Regions from separate parts of the Sphingopyxis sp. SCN 67-31 genome, predicted to be linked through region 4. Evidence: predicted binding sites of a transcription regulator. Region 4 holds the regulator's gene; each other region holds the start of a gene.

Region 1 (6,228 bases), on a different contig from region 4:
CGCCGTTGAGCAGCGGCGCGAGCCAGGGGAGGGGATGCTCCTCGATCATGTAGATCGGCTGGAAGCCGAGCTGCCCGAGGCGCCAGTCGGCGATGTAGCGGATATAGCGCTTGATCTCCTTGGGCGTCATGCCGGGGACTGGACCCTGCTCGAACGCCAGGTCGATGAACGCATCCTCGAGCCGCACCGTCTTCTGGCAGCAGTCGATGATGTCCTCCTTCACCGCCTTGGTCAGGCAGTCGCGTTCCTTGGCGAAGGCGTGGAACAGGCGCGTGATGCCTTCGCAATGCAGGCTCTCGTCGCGGATCGACCAGCTGATGATCTGACCCATTCCCTTCATCTTGTTGAAGCGCGGGAAGTTCATCAGCATCGCGAAGCTGGCGAAGAGCTGAAGCCCTTCGGTGAAGCCGCCGAACATCGCAAGCGTACGCGCGATGTCCTCGTCATTGTCGACGCCGAAGGTGCCCATATAGTCGTGCTTGGCGCGCATCTCCTCATATTCGAGGAACATGCCATATTCGCTTTCGGGCATGCCGACCGTGTCGAGCAGGTGCGAATAGGCCGCGATGTGGACCGTTTCCATGTTGCTGAACGCGGTCAGCATCATCTTGATCTCGGTCGGCTTGAACACGCGGCCGTATTTTTCGTGGTAGCAGTCCTGCACCTCGATGTCGGCCTGGGTGAAGAAGCGGAAGATCTGGGTCAGCAGATTGCGTTCGTGGTCGCTGATCTTCTGCGCCCAATCGCGGCAATCCTCGCCCAGCGGCACTTCTTCCGGCACCCAGTGAATCTGCTGCTGGCGCTTCCAGAAATCATAAGCCCAGGGATATTCGAAGGGCTTGTAGGTCTTGCGGGCTTCGAGAAGAGGCATGGTTCGTTTCTTTCGTCAGGCAATGGCAGCAGCAGGGCGGACAGGGACAGACGCCGGACGGCCCGGCGGGCGTCCGGCGTGATAGAAGGGGGTGCGCGGGCCCGGTGCCCCTGCCCCCGGTGCTCGTGCCGACGTCAGCCGGCGGGCGGGATATAGGGCGCGCCGAGCGTCGCGCGACTGTCGATCGCGTCGATCTCCTGACGCTCCCCGCTCAGGAACAGCATCAGGAAGGCGCCGAATCCGCCGAGAACGAACAGGATGATCGCGATCCACACCGCGCGCGCCGATGCCGTCACGCCGCGCGGCGCCGGGCCGGGCTCCAGATCGTTGGTCCGCTTGGCGAACAGGCGCGCCACGCCGCGCGCGTTGATGATGAGCCAGATCATCGCGACGAAGCTGACCAGCGTGAACAGCGCCGTCAGGATCGGGTAGTGGATGATGTCGCTCATCGCCATGCTCCGCTTCAGCCCGCCTCGCGTCGGAATAACGCGCGAGGGCTGCGGAGGATGCGTGGCGGCGCTCGCCGCGGGACAGGGATGCGCGTGCGCGCATCACTGGCACGCCAGGCATTCGTCGTAATCGGTGCTTTCGGCCGTGAGTTCGTATTTGGGCGCTTCGGCCGTGTTATCGGCCTCGACACCACCCGCGAAGCCCGCGCGCTGCACTGACTTGGACCGCAGATAATAGAGCGACTTGATGCCGAGTTCCCACGCGCGATAGTGGAGCATCAGCAGGTCCCACTTCTCGACGTCCGCCGGGATGAACAGGTTCAGCGACGCCGCCTGGTCGATATAGGGCGTGCGGTCGGCGGCGAGTTCGAGCAGCCAGCGCTGGTCGATCTCGAAGCTCGTCTTGAACGCGTCCTTCTCGTCCTGCGTCAGGAAGTCGAGGTGCTGGACGCTGCCGCCCTTTTCGAGGATCGAATTCCACACCGCGTCGCTGTTCTTCGCCTTGTCGACGAGCAGCGATTCGAGGTGCGGGTTCTTGACCACGAAGCTGCCCGACAGCGTCTTGTGGGTGTAGATGTTCGCCGGGATCGGCTCGATGCACGCGCTGGTGCCGCCGCAGATGATGCTGATCGACGCGGTCGGCGCGATCGCCATCTTGCAGCTGAAACGCTCCATCACGCCCTGGTCCGCGGCGTCGGGGCAGGGGCCGCGCTCCTTGGCGAGCAGCATCGACGCCTGGTCGACCTGCGCGCGGATATGCTTGAAGATGCGCAGGTTCCACGATTTCGCCATCGCGCCCTCGAAGGGCAGGCCGCGCGCCTGGAGGAAGCTGTGGAAGCCCATGACGCCGAGCCCGACCGAGCGTTCGCGGCTCGCGCTGTATTTGGCGCGCGCCATTTCGTCGGGCGCGCGGTCGATATAGTCGCTGAGGACATTGTCGAGGAAGCGCATCACGTCCTCGATGAACGGCTTGTCGCCGCTCCACTCGTCCCAGGTTTCGAGGTTGAGCGACGAGAGGCAGCAGACCGCGGTGCGGTCGTTGCCCAGATGGTCGCGGCCCGTCGGCAGCGTGATTTCCGAGCAGAGGTTCGAGGTCGAGACCTTCAGCCCCAGGTCGCGGTGATGCTTGGGCATCATGCGGTTCACCTGGTCGATGAAGATGATGTAGGGCTCGCCGGTCGCGAGCCGCGTCTCGACCAGCTTCTGGAACAGCCCGCGCGCGTCGACGGTGCCGCGGACGCTCTGGTCCTTGGGGCTGCGCAGGTTGAACTCGGCGCCGTCGCGCACCGCTTCCATGAACTCGTCGGTCAGGAGGACGCCGTGGTGGAGGTTGAGCGCCTTGCGGTTGAAGTCGCCCGACGGCTTGCGCACCTCGAGGAACTCCTCGATCTCGGGATGCGAGATGTCGAGGTAGCAGGCGGCCGAACCGCGGCGCAGGCTGCCCTGGCTGATCGCGAGGGTCAGCGAGTCCATCACGCGCACGAAGGGAATGATGCCGCTGGTCTTGCCGTTGAGGCCGACGGGTTCGCCGATGCCGCGGACATTGCCCCAATAGGTGCCGATGCCGCCGCCGCGGCTGGCCAGCCAGACATTCTCGTTCCAGGTGCCGACGATCCCCTCGAGGCTGTCGTCGACCGAGTTCAGATAGCAGGAGATGGGCAGGCCGCGGCCGGTGCCGCCGTTCGAGAGCACCGGGGTCGCAGGCATGAACCAGAGGCGCGAGATATAGTCGTAGAGGCGCTGGGCGTGGTCGGCATCGTCGGCATAGGCGCACGCGACTCGCGCGAACAGGTCCTGATAGGATTCGCCGGGCAGCAGATAGCGGTCCTGCAGCGTCTCCTTGCCGAAATCGGTGAGCAGCGCGTCGCGGCTGGAATCGGTCGTGACCTCGAATCGGCGCGCGTGCACTTTCGGCTCGCCCGAATCGCCCTGCCCGACGACCGGCGAATCAGTCTTCGATTCGGCCGCACCGGGCGCATCGTTTCTCGTCAGTTCCACCGTCGCCACGTCGTTCATCTCCACCCGTTCGGTCTCGCGAAAATCCATCCTGCTTCACCCCGTTTGCATGGCGCGCGACGGCGCCTTCGTTCTTGTCTTGTTCGACTCGGGGCGAAGCCCCAGCCTAGCATCTTTCGGCGCGTCGGGTGGGACATATTTGGCGCACCACGTCCTTTTCCCGCCCCTCTGCACGAAGAGCGACGGAAATCCGCCATTTGCAGCCAGATACAATTTCTTGGGGCCCCCCGACGGATCACCCACCACCTATAGTGCCACTTCGGCGCAGGGATGCAAGAGAGTAAATGCCCGATTACCGACTCGATTCGTCGCTGATTTGATTCGGTTCATCGCTCGCGCACGCTCCGCGACGCGCGCCGGTCACGCTATTCCGCGGCGTTCGACGCTTTCAGGTGCGTGGCCGTCAACGGCCGTGTCATGGCAGGGAGCGGGATGGGGGCAGTGGGGCCCGGGCGCGGACGGAAATGGCTCCATCCCGAATCGCCATTCGCCCAAAAAGAAAAGGCCCCGGCGATGCCGAGGCCCTTCCTGCAGTTTTTCAAGGCTTAGGCGGACGCGCCGCCGATGGCGCTACCGGAGCCACCAAGCCAACCCCAAAACCAACCCATGATCAATCTCCTGTCGGCACTGCCCCACGAAGAGAACAGTTAACCGCGCGTATACCTTAATTTTTAAGGTAAATCGAGTCTTAACCAATGGGATTGCCGCCAGATTGGCAGCTATGCGATGCGGCTGTGGGAGTTGGGAAAGATCGACGCGACCAGATCGGAAAACAACTGCGGTTTTCCAAGATGATAGCCTTGTCCGACATCGCATCCGAGTTGATGGAGCAACGCCATCGTCGGGGCGTCCTCGATCCCTTCGGCAACCGCGACGGCGCCCAGGCGATGCGCCAGATCGATGGTCGATTTGACGATTTCGAAGTTGCGCTGCGAATCGCGCATCGTCATCACGAATCGCTTGTCGATCTTGATCTCGTCGGCTTCGATCTCGGTCAGATATTCGAGGTTGGACTGGCCGGTGCCATAATCGTCGATCGACAGGCGGATGCCGGCACGACGAAGCTGCGCCAGCGTCTGGCGCGCCTGCCGGCTGTTCTCGATCTGCGCGGTTTCGGTAATCTCGATCGTCAGCAGTTCGGGCGGCAGATGATGCGCTGTGAGCATCACGCGGATCGTGCCGACGAGGTCGTCATGGTCGAGCAACGCCGCAGACAGGTTCACCGACATGTTGGCGTGGAGGCCGCGAGCATGCAGCTGGGCCGCCGACCGGATCGCCTGGTCCATGACGAACAGCGTCAGGCGATAGATGTCCTGGCTCTTTTCGGCCTGGACGATGAACTCGTCGGGCGGGATGGGGCCGCGCGTCGGATGCGTCCAGCGCACCAGCGCCTCCACGCCGACCAGCTGGCCGGTCGCGATGCCATATTGCGGCTGAAAGGCGACCCAGATGTCGCCGCCGGTCAGCGCGTCCTCGAGCTGCGAATGGAAACTCAATTGCCAGCCGGCGTCCTCCTGCTGGCGCGGCATATGTTTGGTCCACAGCGCGCGGGTGCGGACCGCGTGATCGGCGGCGACCAGCGCCGCGGCCAGCCGCTGCGCATTCGATCCCTCGAACTCGTCGTTGACGCCGAAGGCGATCGCGACGTCGATGCGCGCGCCGCCGATCGTCAGCGGGGCGTTGAACAGCGCGGCGAGGCCCGCGAGTTGCGCCTCGATCTGGCTGTGCTGATAAAATGGGACGAGCCAGGCAAAGTTGCCGTCGGGGTCGTGGTGCAGCGCCGTCGACTGCGACGCGAGCTGCAGGCGGCGTGCGACCTGCTCGACGAGTTGCTGGCTGCCTTCGCCGGGCAGAAAGGCGACGAGATCGCCGAAATTGACCAGCTTTGCCGCAACCACGGTGTGGCTTCCGAACGGCGCCTGCGACCGTAGCGCCTCGAAATTGGGTAGCCCCGATACGGGATTTTCGTGGAGCGCCGATTCGCGGCGGCGGCGGCGCGAAACATTGGCACCGAACACCCCGATCAGGACCAGTGCGGCGCCGATCGAACAGGTGACGAGCATCGTCGTCAGCCAGACCTTGACGACGATCAGCGCCGCGATCGTGCCCAATGCCGTCGCATTGAACCATCGGCCACGGCGGAAGGCGACGGCGCCCAACGTCGTGAGGAGGGCGAGTGCGAACGCCGGCATCCAGCCTATATCGGCCGGATTGCCGCGCTTCAGCGTCTCCGCGCCGATGACATGGATGAAGGCGCCCGGCACGCGATTATGTCCCGGCAGAAAATGCGCATCCTGAAAGGAGGGGGCGGTGGGTGCGAAGACGACATCCTTGCCCGCCAACTCGCGCCCGCCGACCTTTCCCGAGAGCAGGTCGATGGCCTCATAAACAGGAATGGAGCTGGTTCGATAGGAATAGTCGAGCGCGAAACTGCCGATCGGAAGCGACCGCTGCGCCAACAACGCGGAAAAGCTCGGAACGGTTTTCCCGCCGATCGAGACGGCCGTCGCGAGACGCCAGACCTGCCAGAAATCATATTCCAGCCCTATGCTGGCCTGACCGGCGGCAGAGCCGAACGCGGGACTGGGCAGGAACGTCGGCTGGAAATCGCCGGGCCTGTTCGAGCCGGCAACCAGCCCCAGGACGACCCGGTCGCCCATGCGGCGAATGGCCCCGGTCAGTCGGGGAAAGTCGCTGTCCGCCTCGCGTCGGTTGTAGTAGAAATCGATGAACAGCCGCCGCGCGCCGGCGGCATTGACCGCGTCGACGACCTGTGCGTGCTGTGTCAGCGAAAAGCTGGATTTGGGCGAATTGTCGAGCGTTCGCTCGTCGATTGCGACGACCACTATATCGCCCGACACCGGTCGCCAGGCGAACCGGCCGATGGCCGCT
Region 2 (6,228 bases), on a different contig from region 4:
GGACAAGCTGGTCAAGAATGTCATCGCGGCGCTCGGCCACCGCATCGACAATCTTGCGTGGATGCAGCCCGAAACCAAGGTGAAGGCGAAGAAGAAGCTGGCCAATTTCACCACCAAGATCGGCTATCCCGATCGCTGGAAGGATTATGGATCGCTGGAAATCCGGGCCGACGACTTGTTCGGCAACGCGCTGCGCGCCAACCAGTGGCAGCATGACGACAATATCAGCCGTCTCGGCGGTCCGATCCGGCGCTGGGAATGGGGCATGACCCCGATGACGGTCAATGCCTATGCCAATTTCGGGATGAACGAGATCGTCTTCCCGGCCGCAATCCTGCAGCCGCCCTTCTTCGATCCGAAGGCCGACCCGGCAATCAACTATGGCGGCATCGGCGCGGTGATCGGCCATGAGATCAGCCACCATTTCGACGACCAGGGTTCGAAATATGACGAAACCGGCAAGCTCGCCGACTGGTGGACGCCCGAGGATGTGAAGGCGTTCGAAGCGGCGAGCAAGGCGCTCGTTGCGCAATATGACGCCTATGAAGTGCTGCCGGGCGAGCATCTCGACGGCACCTTCACGCTGGGTGAGAATATCGGCGATCTCGCCGGCCTCAACATCGCCTATGACGCGTACAAGGCGTCGCTGGGCGGCAAGGAGGCGCCGGTGATCGACGGGCTGACCGGCGACCAGCGCTTCTTCCTCGGCTGGGCGCAGGTATGGCGGCGCAACTATCGCGAACAGAATCTGTCGCAGCGCATTTCGACCGATCCGCATTCGCCCTCGATCCAGCGGACTTGGGTCTCGCGCAATCTTGACCCTTGGTATAAGGCCTATCAGGTTAAGCCGGGCCAGAAGCTCTATCTGGATCCGAAGGATCGTGTTCGCATCTGGTGATGCGCTGACTGGGAAAGTGTGAATTGACCGCGCAGAGCCTGCCTTCCGCTGATACCGATTTCAGCAGGGGGGTGGGCGCTGCCGGTCCGCTTTCTGCAATTCAAGGACTTTCCCGGATCGACCTTGCGCTGCTCGGCGGTCTCGCGCTGGTGTCGGTCGGGCTGTTGTTCTGGGCCACCGGCGACGCGGTGCTTGCCGCCGGTTTCCTTGCCGGACTCGCGCTCGCGGCGGGCGGCATGATCCTCGCGCGGCGTCTTTTTCCGGCGGCCGCGGTGGGCGAGGCAGCGCCGACCGATTGGTCGATGCTGCGCGCCGCGGTCAATCATGACGATATCGCGATTGCGATCACCGACCGGGCCGGACGTCTCGTCTGTGCGAACGACCTGTTCGCGACATGGATGGGCGGCTTCGTCACGCCGCCGGGCCTGCCGCTCGAAGGGCGCGGCGCCGAGCTGCTCAAAAATGCGGGCCGGACCGCGTGGCGTGACGGTGAAGGCGGGGTCGACGAAATCGCGGTCGGGCCCTTGCAACTTCGCGCGCAAGTGCTGCGATCGGGGCAGGCCGAAGACTATCTGATCTGGCGCTTTTCGGCCCATGAACGGCTCGATCTGGCGGGAGAGATCGTCCGCCACCTCGACGGACCCGCGGGGCGCACGCTGGCGCAGGCGGGGGTGATGGCGGCGCTGGTCAGTGCCGAGGGCCGGTTGCGCGTTGCCAATCAGGCGTTTCTTTTGCGCGCGCTCGGCGAGGAGGATGCGCTGCATTATGCGGGGCGCGATGTCGCCGGTATGTTGCGGCTCGATGATGCCGGCGCGCTCTATTTTGCGCGTGAGGGCGATCGGGCAACGCCAGTGCGGATGCTGCAAATCCCGCTGACGCCGGCCGATACGCACGGGCCGATGCTGCTCGCCATGCTCGACGAGGAGATCGGACCCGCCGATCGCGGCACCGCGCAAAGCTATATCGAAACGCTGCTGTCGCTGCTGCCCTTCGGGCTTGCGCTCGTCGATCGCGACGGCCGCTTTCTTTACATGAACCGCGCTTTCATGCGCGCCGCGGGCGTCGCCGATGGCAAGAAGCCGCGCTACCCCGGCGATCTTGTGGTCGGCGAGGACAAGGGGCCACTCGCCGACATGATCCGCCGTCACAGCAGCGGGCAACAGGTCGGCGGCGATCTCTCGATCCGGCTGGCCGGACAAGGCGACGAGCCGGTGTCGATGCGCGTCGTCGGCGTGCGCGGGCTGGGCGAGGCGGCGGTTCTGCTCAGCCTCAAGGATTCGAGCGAGGAGTCGCGCCTCAAGCGGCAGGTGGCGCAGGCATCGAAGATGCAGGCAGTCGGCCAGCTTGCGGGCGGCGTCGCGCATGATTTCAACAATATCCTGACCGCGGTGCTCGGAAGCTGCGATCTGATGCTGATGCGGCACACGCCGGGCGACAGCGACTATGACGATATTCAGCAGATCCGCAGCAACGCCAACCGCGCGGCGAGCCTGACGCGGCAGTTGCTCGCCTTTTCGCGCCAGCAGACGTTGCGGCCGCAGATATTGCAGCTTCCCGACGTGATTTCGGAAGTATCGCATCTGCTCAAGCGATTGATCGGCGATACGGTGCAATTGTCGGTGCATCACGGTCGCGGGCTGGGTGCGGTGCGCGCCGACCCCGGGCAGCTCGAACAGGTCATCATCAACCTTGCGGTCAATGCGCGCGACGCGATGCCCGGCGGCGGGACGCTGACGATCGAAACCTATCCCGTTTCGGCCGCCGACGTGCGCCAGATGGGCAATGAATTCATGCCGCCCGCCGATTACAGCGCGCTGAAGGTCAGCGATACGGGCACCGGCATTCCGGCCGAAGTGCTGCCCAAAATCTTCGAACCCTTTTTTACGACCAAGGATGTCGGCAAGGGGACGGGACTGGGGCTGTCGACGGTCTACGGCATCATCAAGCAGTCGGCGGGCTTTATCTTTGCCGACAGCAAGCCCGGCGCGGGGACAAACTTCACCATCTACCTGCCGGTCCACCGGGCCGAAAGCGGCGTGCCGGCGACGCCGCCGCCGACCGCGAAGGCGAAGAAAAGCCAGTGGGGCACCGGCACCATCCTGCTCGTCGAGGACGAGGATATGGTGCGGGCGGTCGCCGAACGGGCGCTGACCCGCGCGGGTTACACGGTCGTCACCGCGTCGCAGGGCGAAGAGGGGCTTGAACGCTTCGCCGCGATGGACAAGATTGACCTGGTGATCAGCGACGTTGTGATGCCGACGATGGACGGGCCGACGATGGTCCGTGCCATGCGCGCCAAGCGGGCGAACCTGCCGGTGCTGTTCATGTCGGGCTATGCCGAGGAGCAATTGCGCCAGTCGATCAACATCGACGATGTCGCCTTCCTGCCCAAGCCCTTCTCGGTCGCGCAGCTTGCCGAAGCCGTGTCGATGGCGCTCGATGATGCGGCGCACAGGGTGGGCCATGGCTGAAGACCGGTTGATCCTGCTTGTCGAAGACGATGTCCTGATCGGCATGATGCTCGTCGATATGTTCGACGCGCTCGGCTATCCCGAACCGGCGCAGGCGACGACCAACGAAGAAGCGCTCGCGGCAATCGCGTCGCAGCCGGTGGCGGGCGCGCTCGTCGATATCAACCTGGGCGACGAAAAGGGCTGGCCGGTCGCCGACGCGCTGGCGGAGCGGGGGATTCCCTTTGCCTTCACCTCGGGCGGCGGCGACGTGATTCCCGCGCCGCATGCGAGCCGCAAGCTGGTGACGAAGCCGTTCCGTATCGCCGAAATCGAGGCCGTTCTGGACGGATTTTTCGCGGAATAGCGCGCGCCTTGCGGATAGCGCGCAAAAATATTTGTTCTTCACTTGTTCCGGTAGAACAAATGACGTACACAGCTCTGGCGTTGCGGTGGTTCTGCCTTCGCTCTAGAGCTGGAAAGGAACGGTCATGGCCGGACAATTATCACTCGTCGAATCGGGGAAATCAGTGAACAGCACAGACAGGCAGAAGGCGCTCGACGCCGCACTCGCGCAGATCGATCGCGCGTTCGGCAAGGGCTCGGTGATGAAGCTCGGATCGAAGGAAGCGATGCAGGTCGAGGCGGTCTCGACCGGGTCGCTCGGCCTCGACATCGCGCTCGGCGTCGGCGGTTTGCCGCGTGGCCGCGTCATCGAAATCTACGGTCCCGAAAGCTCGGGCAAGACCACCCTTGCGCTGCATTGCATCGCCGAAGCGCAGAAGACCGGCGGAACCGCGGCCTTCGTCGACGCCGAACATGCGCTCGATCCCGTCTATGCGAAGAAGCTGGGCGTCAACATTGACGAGCTGATCGTGTCGCAGCCCGATACGGGCGAACAGGCGCTTGAAATCGTCGATACGCTGGTGCGCTCGAATGCGATCGACGTGCTCGTCGTCGACTCGGTCGCCGCGCTCGTCCCGCGCGCCGAAATCGAAGGCGAGATGGGCGACAGCCATGTCGGCCTTCAGGCGCGCCTGATGTCGCAGAGCTTGCGCAAACTCACCGGCTCGATCAGCCGCTCGCGCTGCATGGTGATCTTCATCAACCAGCTGCGCATGAAGATCGGCGTGATGTACGGCAATCCCGAGACGACGACGGGCGGCAATGCGCTCAAATTCTACGCCTCGGTCCGCCTCGATATCCGCCGCACCGGCCAGATCAAGGACCGCGACGAAATCGTCGGCAACACCACGCGTGTCAAAGTCGTCAAGAACAAGGTCGCGCCCCCGTTCAAGCAGGTCGAATTCGACATCATGTACGGGCAGGGCATTTCGAAGATCGGCGAAATCCTCGACCTCGGGGTAAAGGCCGGTCTGGTCGAAAAATCGGGCGCCTGGTTCAGCTATGATTCGATCCGCATCGGTCAGGGCCGCGAAAATGCGAAGAATTTCCTGACCGAAAATCCCGAACTGATGGAGCGGCTCGAAAAGGCGATCCGCAGCCGCACCGATGCGGTGGCCGAAGAGATGATGACCGGCCCCGACGCGGACGACGACGATATCTGATCCGGATCCGGCGAGCCGTCGCAATACGGCTCGCCGGCGAACGGCGGCGGGCCCGTGCCTCTCCGGCACGCCTCCTTGGATCTGCCCGACCCCTCTCTTGGCAGGTCGGCCCGGCCGCCGTTGACCATGCCGCCGCTGACCATGCTAGCGGGGGCATGTGCCGCATCCCGGCTTGCGTGTTCAGGGGCAAGGACTACACAGGCTCGATGCCCGCGATCCGCCTTTTCGGTTTGCCGACCGACGTCAACAGCAGTTTCGAACGCGGCGCGGCGGGTGGTCCTGCCGCGATCCGTGCCGCGCTGCGCAGCGATCGCGGCAATATGGCAAGCGAACTCGGTCCCGAAATCGGCACGGATATCGCCTTCACCGACGATGGCGACCTGCCGCTGACCGAGCATGTCGAACACGACGATGCCGCGATCCGGCGCCATGTCGCGATGCTGCACGAGGATGGCGAAATTCCCATCGCGCTTGGCGGCGATCATGCGGTGACATTTCCGCTCGTCGAAGCCGCCGCCGCTTGTTTCGGTCCGCTCAACATCCTGCACATCGACGCGCATCCCGACTTGTACGACGACTTCGGCGGCAATCCGCGCAGCCATGCGTCGCCCTTTGCCCGGATATGCGAAGCGGGCCATGCCGCGCGGTTGGTCCAAGTCGGTATCCGCACGTTGAATCGCCATTGCGCCACGCAAGCCGATCGCTTCGGCGTCGAGATCGTCCCGATGGCGGGCTTCGTTCCCGAAGCGGTGCCGGTGCTGAGCGGCCCGCTCTATATCTCGATCGACCTCGACGGGCTCGATCCGTCGGCGGCGCCCGGCGTCGCGCATCCCGAGCCCGGCGGGCTGACGGTGCGCGAACTGCTCGCGGTGCTGCACCGGCAGCGCGCGCCGATCGTCGGCGCGGACATCGTCGAACATCATCCGGGCCGCGATATCGGCGGCGTGACCGCGATTGTCGGCGCCAAGCTGGTGCGCGAGCTGGCGGCGTTGATCGATCGTAACGGATATTGGCGCGGATAAGAGGAGAATGCGATGAGCTTGATCGTCCACCATCTGAACAACAGCCGGTCGCAGCGCATATTGTGGCTGCTCGAGGAAATCGGCGCTCCATACGAAATCCGCCACTATCAGCGCGACGCCGTGACCAATCTCGCGCCGCCCGAGCTGAAAGCCGTCCATCCGCTCGGCAAATCGCCGCTGCTCGAGGACGATGGACGGGTGATCCAGGAATCGGGCGCGATCGTCGAGTATCTGTGCGAGCGCCATGGCGGTGACGCCCTGGTCCCGCCGCGCGGCACCGACGATCATGT
Region 3 (5,480 bases), on a different contig from region 4:
GGCTCGCGAGCGGTACTCGCGGTCGAAGCCAAGTCGGCCGATCTCGGCGACTCACAGCTCACCCGCTTTCCAAGCCCCGCGTTCGGGACGGCGGCGCAACTCGCCTGCATCGGCTGGGAATATGAATTCTGGCAAGTCTGGCGCTTGCCGACGGCGCTGAACGTCAACGGTCGTGACATTCCGACCTTTTCCTCGCTGCTCGCGAATGTTCGCAATCCCGGGGTCGGCACCTATGCCCTCGATCTGTCGTACAACACCGACACAATCAGGACATATAGCGCAATCGACGTCATTTCCGGACAAGTCGGCGCCCGCGAGCTCGCGGGCAAGGACGTCATCTTCGCCGCAACCGCAACCGCGTATCAGGATACCCACTATCTCCCCGGCCACGACAAGATACCCGGCGCCTTTATCCATCTGATCGGCGGCGAGACGCTGAAGCGCGGCCAGCCGATTGATATCGGCTGGATACCCGCGCTCGCGCTGACCGCCGCCGCGTTGATCGGTGCGCTTGCGTTCCGGCGAACCCGCCATTTCAACTGGATCGCCGTTGCCACCGGACTCGGCCTGATCGTCGTCAAAGTCGCGCTCATGCCGATGCTCGTTACCGTGTCGATCGGCTCCAGCCTGTTCCTGATTGCCACGATCAGCACCAACGTCGCCCGCGCCAGCCGCCGCAAATCGGCGCAGCATGAAAATCCCGTTTCGGGCTTGCCCAATTTCGAGGCGCTGCGGACACAGGCATCCTATGGCAGTGCGACCGTCATTGCGGCCAAAGTCGTCAATTTCGAAGACCTTGCGGCCTTCATCCCGGGCGAAGGGCTGAGCAAGCTCGTCGAGCAGGTCACCCGCCGGCTTCAGCTCGCGTCGCAGGACACCACCCTCTATCACGATCTCGACGGCACCTTCGCATGGCTTGTCCCCTATTATCAGCACAGCCAGATCGAAACGCAGCTCATGGGACTCGCGGCGCTGTTCAACGCGCCGCTGACCATCGACGAGTTGAAGGTCGACGTGTCGATGGCGTTCGGGGTCAATGACGAGTTCGAAGGCTCGAACGCGCAGCGGCTCGCCGCCGCGCTGGTCGCCGCCGAAAAATCGATCCGCAGCCGCGTGCTGTGGACCAAATATACGCCGCAGCAAAAGGACGATGCCGGCTGGCAGCTCAGCTTCCACTCGCAGCTCGAGGATGCACTCAACGCGGGCGACATCTGGGTCGCCTTCCAGCCGCAATACCGGATCGCGACGCGGCAGCTCGTCGGCGTCGAGGCGCTCGTGCGCTGGACGCATCCGACGCGCGGGCCGATCTCGCCCGACGAATTCATCGTTCAGGCCGAAAAGAGCCAGGACATCTATCGCCTGACCCTGTTCGTCATGGACCAGGCGATCCGTTCGGCGGCGCAGTTGCAGAAACTCGGCACTGAAATTCACATGTCGGTTAATCTCTCGGCGACCCTGCTCGATCACAAGGATCTCGTCTCGACGATCCGCGTCATGCTCAGCGCGCATCATCTGCCGCCCGAACGGCTGACCATCGAAATCACCGAAACCGCACAGATCGAAAACAGCCTCCAGGCCCGCCAGACGCTGGCGCAAATCCGCCGCGCCGGCATGCGCCTGTCGATCGACGACTATGGCACGGGGCAGTCAAACCTCGAATATCTGACCGAAATCGAGGCTGACGAAATCAAGATCGACAAGCGATTCGTGATGACCATGCGCGATTCGCAGCGCAACCTCGAAGTGGTTAAATCGACCATCGATCTCGCCCACCGTCTGGGCGCAACCGCAGTCGCCGAAGGCATCGAAGATGCGCAGACGATGGCGCTCCTCGACCAGCTTGGCTGCGATATCGGCCAGGGCTATCTGCTTGGTAAACCACAGCTAATTGGCGACCTTCTCGCCAGCCTCTCCCCCCCCTCCGACAGCCGCCGCGCCTAAGCTGCCAGATTGGCAGGGAATTTATAGTTAAGACTCGATTTACCATGTCGATTAAGGTATATGCTCCGTTAACTGTTCTTCGTGGGCAGTACCGACAGGAGATCTGACATGGGTTGGTTTTGGCGTTTCCTGGGCGGCGGCGGCACCGGCAACGGTGGTGCGCAGGCCTGACCCGCACTAGGAATTTAAAGATTGGGCCTCGGCATCGCCGGGGCCTTTTCTTTTGGGGCGAAGCTCTCCTTCCGAAGCACCGCGATATCTTGTGCCGCCGCTCCGATTTTTTGCGACAGCGATGCTCTTTCGCCACATATGGCCGAACCCCGCGGAAACGCTGGCGATCACCCCCTGAGGCGTGCTTTTCCATCGACGAGTTGAATCAAATCAGCGACGAACCGAGTCCCTAATCTGTCATTTACTCTCTTGCATCGTCGCGCCGACGTGGCACTATAGATGGTGGGTAGACCACGGGGGCACCCCAAGAATTAGTATGCGGCCGAAAGTGGCGGATTTCCGCGCTCCATCCCATATGGGGGCGGGAAGCAGCTTTTTGCGTCCGAAAATAAGTGCCACCCGGCGGTCGAATGGTGCTAGGCTGGGGCTTCGCCCTGAGTCGAACAAGACGGGAACAGACTGCGCCGCTGCGCGGTCGGAAAACGGGGCATTGAAACATGGATTTTCGCGAGACCGAACGGGTGGAGACAGGCGACGTGGCGACGGCAGAACTGACGAAGAATGACGCTCCGGCAGCGCCCGAATCGGGCGCCGAATCAAAGGCTGCGGTACCCGCCGCAAAGCTCAACGATTCGTCGGAGCCCAAGGTGCATGCGCGCCGGTTCGAGGTCGTTACCGATTCGTCGCGCGATTCGTTGCTGACCGATTTCGGCAAGGAAACCTTGCAGGACCGTTATCTGCTCCCCGGCGAATCCTATCAGGATCTCTTCGCCCGCGTCGCCTCGGCCTATGCCGACGATGCCGAGCATGCGCAGCGCCTCTACGACTATATCTCGAAGCTGTGGTTCATGCCCGCGACCCCCGTTCTCTCGAACGGCGGCACCGGCCGCGGCCTGCCGATCAGCTGCTACCTCAATTCGGTCGACGACAGCCTCGAAGGGATCGTCGGCACCTGGAACGAGAATGTCTGGCTCGCTTCGCGCGGCGGCGGCATCGGCACCTATTGGGGCGCGGTGCGCGGCATCGGCGAACCCGTGGGCCTCAACGGCAAGACCAGCGGCATCATCCCCTTCGTCCGCGTGATGGACTCGCTCACCCTCGCCATCTCGCAGGGCAGCCTCCGCCGCGGCTCGGCCGCCTGCTATCTCGACATCTCGCACCCCGAGATCGAGGAGTTCCTCGAGGTCCGCAAGCCGTCGGGCGACTTCAACCGCAAGGCGCTGAACCTCCACCACGGCGTCCTCATTACCGACGAATTCATGGAAGCGGTGCGCGACGGCAAGGAATTCAACCTCCGCTCGCCCAAGGACCAGAGCGTCCGCGGCACCGTCGACGCGCGCTCGCTGTTCCAGAAGCTCGTCGAGACGCGCCTCGCGACCGGCGAGCCCTACATCATCTTCATCGACCAGGTGAACCGCATGATGCCCAAGCATCATCGCGATCTCGGGCTCAAGGTGTCGACCTCGAACCTCTGCTCGGAAATCACGCTGCCGACGGGCCGCGACCATCTCGGCAACGATCGCACCGCGGTCTGCTGCCTCTCGTCCTTGAACCTCGAAACCTGGGACGAGTGGAACGGCGACAAGCGTTTCATCGAAGATGTGATGCGCATGCTCGACAATGTCCTCCAGGACTATATCGACCGCGCCCCGCCCGAAATGGCGCGCGCCAAATATAGCGCCAGCCGCGAACGCTCGGTCGGCCTCGGCGTCATGGGCTTCCACAGCTTCCTCCAGGCGCGCGGCCTGCCGTTCGAGGGCGCGATGGCGAAGTCGTCGAACCTGCGCATCTTCAAGCATATCCGCGCGCAGGTCGATCAGGCGTCGATGCTGCTCGCCAACGAGCGCGGCCCCTGCCCCGACGCCGCCGACCAGGGCGTGATGGAGCGTTTTTCGTGCAAGATGGCGATCGCGCCGACCGCGTCGATCAGCATCATCTGCGGCGGCACCAGCGCGTGTATCGAGCCGATCCCGGCGAACATCTACACGCATAAGACGCTCTCGGGCAGCTTCTCGATCCGCAACCCGCACCTCGAAGCCCTGCTCGTCGACAAGGCGAAGAACAGCGACAATATCTGGAACTCGATCCTCGAGCGCGGCGGCAGCGTCCAGCACCTCGACTTCCTGACGCAGGACGAAAAGGATGTGTTCAAGACGAGCTTCGAGATCGACCAGCGCTGGCTGCTCGAACTCGCCGCCGACCGCACGCCCTATATCGATCAGGCGGCGTCGCTGAACCTGTTCATCCCGGCGGACGTCGAGAAATGGGATCTGCTCATGCTCCACTACCGCGCGTGGGAACTCGGCATCAAATCGCTCTACTATCTCCGCTCGAAATCGGTGCAGCGCGCCGGCTTCGCGGGCGGGGTCGAGGCCGACAACACGCCCGAGGCGGCGAAGTTCGAGCTTTCGGCCGAGAGCACCGATTATGACGAGTGTCTGGCCTGCCAATAAGGATCTAACCCCATGAACAAGAATGCGGGTTGTACCCTCGCGGCGGTCGGAGCAGCGATCATTCTACTGCTCGTCTTCCTGATCGGCTATCCGCAGTATCGCGTCTATTCGCAACGCCTGGCGGGCGAGGCGGCGCTAGCCGAGGCGCAATCCTCGCGCCAAGTCGCAATACTTGAAGCTCGCGCAAAAAAGGAAAGCGCCATCTCGCTTGCCGATGCTGAGGTTATTCGTGCCAAGGGCGCTGCTCAGGCTAACGCTATCTTGCAGGACAGCCTTGGTGGCCCCGAGGGGTATTTGCGCTATCTTCAAATTCAGGCGCTCGAAGGGACCAAGGCCAGCCTGATCTATGTTCCGACCGAGGCGGGTTTGCCCGTCACCGAGTCACGTCGTCTTGACCAATAATCACAAGCCATTCTGATCCGAGGAAACGCCGATGCCATTGCTCGAAGCCCGCAAGACCTACAAGCCCTTCGAATATCCCTGGGCCTATGATTTCTGGAAGCGCCAGCAGCAGATCCACTGGATGCCCGAGGAAGTGCCGCTGGGCGAGGATTGCCGCGACTGGGCGCAGAAGATCAGCGACCATGAGCGCAATCTGCTCACCCAGATATTCCGCTTCTTCACCCAGGCCGATGTCGAGGTGCAGGATTGCTACCACGACAAGTACGGCCGCGTGTTCAAGCCGACCGAGGTCAAGATGATGCTGACCGCGTTCAGCAACATGGAAACCGTTCACATCGCCGCTTATTCGCACCTGCTCGACACGATCGGCATGCCCGAAAGCGAATATGGCATGTTCCTCGAATATGACGAGATGCGCGCCAAGCACGACTATCTCGGCACCTTCGGCGTCGACAGCGACGAGGATATTGCGCGCACGCTCGCGATGTTCGGCGGCTTTACCGAGGGGCTGCA
Region 4 (6,228 bases):
CGGCACGGGCGAAAAGCTGCCCGAGCTAAGGCTTCACTATACGACGCTCGGCAAGCCGCAGCGCGACGAACAGGGCCATGTCACCAACGCCGTGATGATCCTCCACGGCACCGGCGGGACCGGGAAGCAGTTCTTTCAGCCCCAGTTCGCCGACGAGCTTTTCGGCCCCGGCCAGCCGCTCGATACGAGCAGATATTATATCATCCTGCCCGACAATATCGGCCATGGCGGCTCGTCGAAGCCCAGCGACGGCCTGCGGATGAAATTTCCCCGCTACGACTATGACGACATGGTCGCCGCGCAGCACCGCATGCTCACCGAAAAGCTCGGCGTGACGAAGCTGAAGCTGATCCTCGGCACCTCGATGGGCTGCATGCACGCCTTCGTCTGGGGCGAGATGCATCCGGGTTTCGCCGAAAGGCTGGCGCCCTTCGCGTGCCTGCCTGTCGAAATTGCCGGCGTGAACCGGATGTGGCGCGCGCTGTCGATCGACGCGATCAAGGCCGATCCGCTGTGGAAGGACGGCAACTACACCGATCCGCCGCTCGCGGGCCTGCGCACCGTGGCCTCGCTCATGCTGATCGCGGGCTCCAATCCCTATGCCTTGCAGGCTCAATATCCGACGCGCGCCGCGGCGGAGGCTTACAAGGATGAGGCGTTCGCGCGCACATTCGCTCGCGGCGATGCAAATGACACGATCTACCAGCTTGATTCGTCGCGCAATTACAATCCGTGGTCGAACCTCGAAAAGATCACGGTGCCTATGCTGTGGATCAACTCCGCCGACGATTTCATCAACCAGCCCGGCTACGGGATCACCGGAAAGGCGGCGGCACGCATGCCCGGCGCGACATTCGTCCTGATCCCGGCCAGCCCCGAAACGAAGGGTCACAGCACGCACAGCTGGGCGAAATTCTGGAAAGACGACCTCGTGAAGCTGATGGCGGAGTGATCGGCCGCCGGAAAGCTTCTATCCCTTCCCCTCGCCTCTCAAAAGCGATACGGCCCGCCGCCATGATCCTGGTCATCGACAATTACGACAGCTTCACCTTCAACCTCGTTCATTATCTGATCGAACTGGGGGCAGAGGTGCGCGTCGAACGCAACGATGCGCTCACCGCAGCCGAGGCGCTGGCGAGCGGCGCCGAGGCGATCCTCATTTCCCCCGGCCCCTGTACCCCGAACGAAGCCGGGATCAGCCTCGATCTCGTCGCCGCCTGCGCCGATGCGGCACGGCCGCTGCTCGGCGTATGCCTCGGTCATCAGGCGATCGGCCAGCATTTCGGCGGCACGGTGCAGCGCGGTCACCTGATGCACGGCAAGACCTCGCCGGTGTGCCACGACGGCACCGGGCTGTTCGCCGGCCTGCCCTCGCCGCTCACCGCGACGCGCTATCACAGCCTCGAAGTGGTCGACATTCCCGCCGCGCTCGCGATCAATGCGACGAGCGACGATGGCGCGGTGATGGGCTTTCGCCATGTCGAACTGCCGATCCACGGCGTGCAGTTCCACCCCGAGAGCATCGCCACCGAGCACGGCCACGCGATGCTCGCCAATTTCATGCGGCTGGCGGGGCTGCCGGTCGCCGAGCGGCAGGCGGCATGAGCCGCTTCGGCCCCTTTCCCGACCCCGCCCGCTTCCTCGAACCCGACGAGGCGGCGCATGCCTTCGCAACGATGCTCGACGGCGGCGGCCGCGACGAGGAGGTGGCCGGCTTCCTCTCCGCGCTTTCGGATCGCGGCGAGACGATGATCGAGATCGCCGCCGCGGCGCAGGCGATGCGCGAGCGGCTGATCCCGATCCAGGCGCCCGCGGGCGCGATCGACGTCTGCGGCACCGGCGGTGACGGCCACCACACGCTCAACGTCTCGACCGCGGTGTCGATCGTCGTCGCGGCGTGCGAGGTTCCCGTCGCAAAGCACGGGAATCGCGCCGCTTCCTCGAAATCCGGCGCGGCCGACACGCTCGAGGCGCTCGGGCTCGACATGGAGCGCGCCGGGCGGATGGCGGAGGCGCAGCTCGCCGACCTCGGCATCTGTTTCCTCTTTGCCGCCAACCATCATCCGGCGATGAAGCGCATCCAGCCGATCCGTCAGGCGCTGGCGCGCCGCACCATCTTCAACCTGATGGGGCCGCTCGCCAATCCGGCGCGCGTGACGCGCCAGCTCATCGGCATCGCGCGCCCCGCCTATGTTCCGGTCTATGCCGAAGCGCTGCACCGGCTCGGCACCGACCATTCGCGCGTCATTTCGGGCGACGAAGGGCTCGACGAGCTGTCGCTCGCGGGCGGTAACGAGGTGGCGGTGGTGACGCCCGACGGCGTGCAGATGCAGCGCAGCACCGCGGCCGACGCCGGTCTGCCCTCGCATCCGATCGCTGCGATCCGCGGCGGCGACGCCAGCTATAATGCCAGGGCCTTGCGCGACCTGCTGCGGGGCGAGCACGGCGCCTATCGCGACGCGGTGCTCTACAACGCCGCCGAGGCGCTTGTCGTCGCGGGCGCGGTCGACAGCCTCGTCGACGGGGTCGAGGAAGCCGCCGAGGCGATCGACAAGGGGCTTGCCAACGCGCTGCTCGATTGCTGGATCGCCTACCGATGAATGACGCCCAGCGCCCGGAAAAGCATTCCATATGAACAAATTGACCGAAATCCTCGCCACCAAGGCCGAAGAGGTCGCCGAGCGCCGCAAGAGCCGATCGGTGACGCAGCTTGATGCGATCGACGCGGGCGCGGTGCGTGGCTTCGCGGCGGCTCTCGAGGCGAAGATCGCGGCGGGCGGCTTCGGCCTGATCGCCGAAATCAAAAAAGCTTCGCCTTCCAAGGGCCTGATCCGCAAGGATTTCAATCCGGCGGACCATGCGCGCGCTTATGAAGCCGGCGGCGCGGCGTGCCTGTCGGTGCTCACCGACGCGCCGTGGTTCCAGGGGCATGAGGAATTTCTGATCGCCGCGCGCACCGCCTGCAACCTGCCGGTGCTGCGCAAGGATTTCATGATCGACCCGTGGCAGGTCGCCGAAGCGCGCTCGATCGGCGCCGACGCGATCCTGATCATCGTCGCCGCCCTCGACGACGGGCCGATGCGCGAGATCGAGGCGGCCGCCCTCGAACGCGGCATGGACGTGCTGGTCGAAGTGCACGACGAGGCCGAGCTCGACCGCGCACTCACCCACCTCCGATCGCGCCTGATCGGCGTCAACAACCGCGATCTTCGTACCTTCGAGACCGACCTTGCCGTCACCGAACGGCTTGCGAAGCGCGTTCCACCGGGCACGTTGCTCGTCGGCGAAAGCGGCATCGCCGCCCATGCCGACTGCCAGCGCCTCGCCAGGAGCGGCGTCCATGCCTTTCTGGTCGGCGAAAGCCTGATGCGGCAGGCGGACGTAACCGTAGCGACGCGGACGTTGCTGGAGGGCTGACGGCGTCCACGGCTCAAGCCGCTCCGTCATCGCTTGACAAGTTCCGCTCTGTTCCACTATCGTTCTCTATATGTCCATTGACAGCATGGAGACCGAGAGATGTTGACCGCGAAGCAGCACGAACTGCTCCACTTCATCCAGCAGCGCCTCGACGCGAGCGGAATTTCGCCTTCGTTCGAGGAGATGAAGGATGCGCTCGGGCTCAAGTCGAAATCGGGCATCCACCGGCTGATCAGCGCACTCGAGGAGCGGGGCTTCCTGCGCCGCCTGCCCAATCGCGCCCGCGCGCTGGAAGTGCTCAAGCTGCCCGAGGCGGCGAAGGCGCCGGCGCGCGACACCGTCGTGCCGCTGCGCAAGCCGGCGCCGGCGTTGAAGCCGATCGCCGCCAACGACATCATCGAGGTCCCGCTGCACGGCCGCATCGCCGCCGGCGTGCCGATTGAGGCGTTCGAGGATCACAACCAGCTTTCGGTTCCCGCCGCGCTGCTTGGCGCGGGCGAGCATTATGCGCTCGAAGTGTCGGGCGATTCGATGGTCGAAGCGGGGATTCTCGACGGCGACTATGCGCTGATCCAGAAGGCGAACACCGCGCGCGAAGGCGATATCGTCGTCGCGCTCGTCGACGGACAGGATGCGACGCTCAAATATTTCCGCCGCGAAGGGCCGATGATCCGGCTCGATCCCGCGAACAGCGCCTATGAACCGCAGCGCTACGAGGCCGAGCGCGTCATCGTGCAGGGCCGCCTGTCGGGATTGCTTCGTCGTTACCACTGACCTGTTGCGGTCGCCGCCACGGATGCGCGTCGCCGGCGCGCAGCGCGGTGGCGACATGCGGTCGCTCGCCCAGATAGAGCGCAAGACCGCCGCTCGCTTCCAGACTGTCGCGGTCGATCGTCAGCCAGCGCCCGATGCATTCGCGTGGCAGCCAGCGGTCGCTGATCACCACGTCGGCCGCGGCGCAGGCGGCGGCCATGGCGCGGCCATCGATGCGGTCGCGGCCACGCGCGGCGAGGATGATGCGCCGTGTCGCGCCCTGCCCCTGCCGCCAGCGGCAGAAATCGGCGTTGCATTCGACATGGTCGAGATCGGCGAGCGCGGTGAAGGGGACGTCGATCCCTGCCGCTTCGGCCATCGAATCGCGGATATAGTCCCCCGCCCGCGCGCGTAGCAGCGCATAGCCGCCGCCGGGAACGGCCGCGGCGATGTGGCGTCCGTCGCCGGAGATCAGCAGGTCGGGACGCGGCTGCGCGAGCAGGATGGCGGCCCCCGCCAGCAGCGGCGCCACCCCGGCGAGCCGCCAGCGCGTCTGCCACAGCAGCAGCCACAGGCCGCCGAACAGCGCAAGCGCGAAACCGCCCGGCGGAAAGCTGGGCAGCGTCGCGACGGCTCCCGGCGCCGAAGCGACCCGGTGGGCGAGCGCGATCAGCAACCGCAGCGCCTGTTCGGCGACCCACCAGAAGGGCGCGCCGAGCCCGACGCCGTCGAACAGCAGCGCCAGCGCCTCCATCGGCATGATGACGAAGGTCGTCAGCGGGATCGCGACGATATTGGCGAGCGCGCCGTAAAGCCCCGCCTTGTGGAAATGGAACAGCGCGATCGGCGCCAGCGCGACCTCGACGACCAGCCCCGTCAGTAGCAATCCCGCCGCGGCGCGCAGCAGACGAAGCGCCGTGCCTTCGTCGCGCCGCGCCAGGAACGTGCGCATCCAGCGGCTTTCGTGCAATGCGATGATCGCCGTCACCGCGGCGAAGCTGAGCTGGAAGCTGGGTCCGGCGAGTGCTTCGGGGCGCCACAGCAGCACGAGCAGCGCACCCGCCGCGACGAGGCGCAGCGTGATCGCCTCGCGCCCCATCAGGAAGGCGGCGAGCACGAGCAGCGCCGCGATCAACGAACGCAGCGTCGGCACTTCCGCTCCGGCAAGCCAGGTATAGCCCGCCCCGGCCAGCGCCGCCGCGGCGGCGGCCAGCGGCAACACATGCCCCGCCAGCGCGAGGCGCCGGCTCAGCCCGAGCAGCCGCATCGCGAGCAGCATCACGAAACCGATCACCGCGGTCACGTGCAGGCCGCTGATCGACAGCAGGTGCGCAAGCCCGCTGCGGCGCATCGCCTCGTCATCCGTCTCGGCGATCGCGCCACGGTCGCCGGTGACGAGCGCCGCGGCGACACCGCCGGGCGATCCCGGCACCGCGGTGTGGATATGTGCGCTGAGCCGCGCGCGCAGCGGCTGGCGTCGCTCGCCCGCTCCGGGCGCGCGCGCGACCTCTCCCAGCACCGTCCCGACCGCACCGATGCCGTCGAACCAGGCGCGCTGGGCGAAGTCGTAGCCGCCGGGCAGGTTGGCCGCCGGCGGCGGCATCAGCCGCGCGCGCAGGCCGATCGACTCGCCGGGCGCGATCCCCGCCGCGCGCTCGCCGCTCAGCGTCAGCCGGACCCGCGGCGGCAGGTCGGCGCGCCCGTGCGGCCGCACGATCATCCGCACCGTGCCGCGCGCCGGCAGCGGTTCGACGCTTTCGACCACCGCCGAAAATTCGGTCGTAGCCGGATAGGCGAGCACCGGCGCCGCGACCCACGCGGCGCGCGCCCAGATCAGCAGCAGCCCCGCAGCCATCGTGGCGCAGGCGATCGCAAGGCTGCGCCCGGTCCGCCGCTGCCAGCCGATCAGCAAGCCGCCGCAGACGCCCCCGCCGAGAAGGAACAGCGTTCCGATCCACTGCGCGCGCGCCGGCGCCGCGAACCACAAGCCGATCCCCGCCGACAGCGCGACCGGCAGCCACAGTCCCAACCGCTCGCGCTCGCGGTCGAGCCGGTCCT

Evidence for each region. Region 4 encodes LexA, which represses DNA repair genes until DNA is damaged. Its sites were predicted from a motif close to GTTCCNCNCTTGTTCT; they were not measured.
Region 1: ABS88_RS18135 (ribonucleoside-diphosphate reductase subunit alpha) is a predicted target of LexA. The motif match lies at 3,407-3,422, and genes of this name have one in related genera.
Region 2: recA (recombinase RecA) is a predicted target of LexA. The motif match lies at 3,749-3,764, and genes of this name have one in related genera.
Region 3: ABS88_RS23335 (ribonucleoside-diphosphate reductase subunit alpha) is a predicted target of LexA. The motif match lies at 2,553-2,568, and genes of this name have one in related genera.

Annotation. Positions count from the first base shown of each region.
Region 1 covers NZ_MEFH01000089.1:6,975-13,202, reverse strand. The annotation lists gene ABS88_RS18145 (ribonucleotide-diphosphate reductase subunit beta) at 1-871, opposite strand, end outside; gene ABS88_RS18140 (hypothetical protein) at 1,006-1,320, opposite strand; gene ABS88_RS18135 (ribonucleoside-diphosphate reductase subunit alpha) at 1,423-3,366, opposite strand; gene ABS88_RS18130 (EAL domain-containing protein) at 4,056-6,228, opposite strand, start outside.
Region 2 covers NZ_MEFH01000140.1:356-6,583, reverse strand. The annotation lists gene ABS88_RS21620 (M13 family metallopeptidase) at 1-898, shown strand, start outside; gene ABS88_RS21615 (hybrid sensor histidine kinase/response regulator) at 970-3,369, shown strand; gene ABS88_RS21610 (response regulator) at 3,362-3,715, shown strand; gene recA (recombinase RecA) at 3,840-4,916, shown strand; gene ABS88_RS21600 (agmatinase family protein) at 5,123-5,938, shown strand; gene ABS88_RS21595 (glutathione S-transferase family protein) at 5,951-6,228, shown strand, end outside.
Region 3 covers NZ_MEFH01000185.1:4-5,483, reverse strand. The annotation lists partial or broken gene ABS88_RS23340 (EAL domain-containing protein) at 1-1,941, shown strand, start outside; gene ABS88_RS23335 (ribonucleoside-diphosphate reductase subunit alpha) at 2,610-4,565, shown strand; gene ABS88_RS23330 (SPFH domain-containing protein) at 4,578-4,967, shown strand; partial or broken gene ABS88_RS23325 (ribonucleotide-diphosphate reductase subunit beta) at 4,999-5,480, shown strand, end outside.
Region 4 covers NZ_MEFH01000054.1:66,058-72,285, forward strand. The annotation lists gene ABS88_RS08485 (alpha/beta fold hydrolase) at 1-952, shown strand, start outside; gene ABS88_RS08490 (anthranilate synthase component II) at 1,015-1,605, shown strand; gene trpD (anthranilate phosphoribosyltransferase) at 1,602-2,600, shown strand; gene trpC (indole-3-glycerol phosphate synthase TrpC) at 2,632-3,417, shown strand; gene lexA (transcriptional repressor LexA) at 3,517-4,191, shown strand; gene ABS88_RS08510 (ComEC/Rec2 family competence protein) at 4,145-6,228, opposite strand, start outside.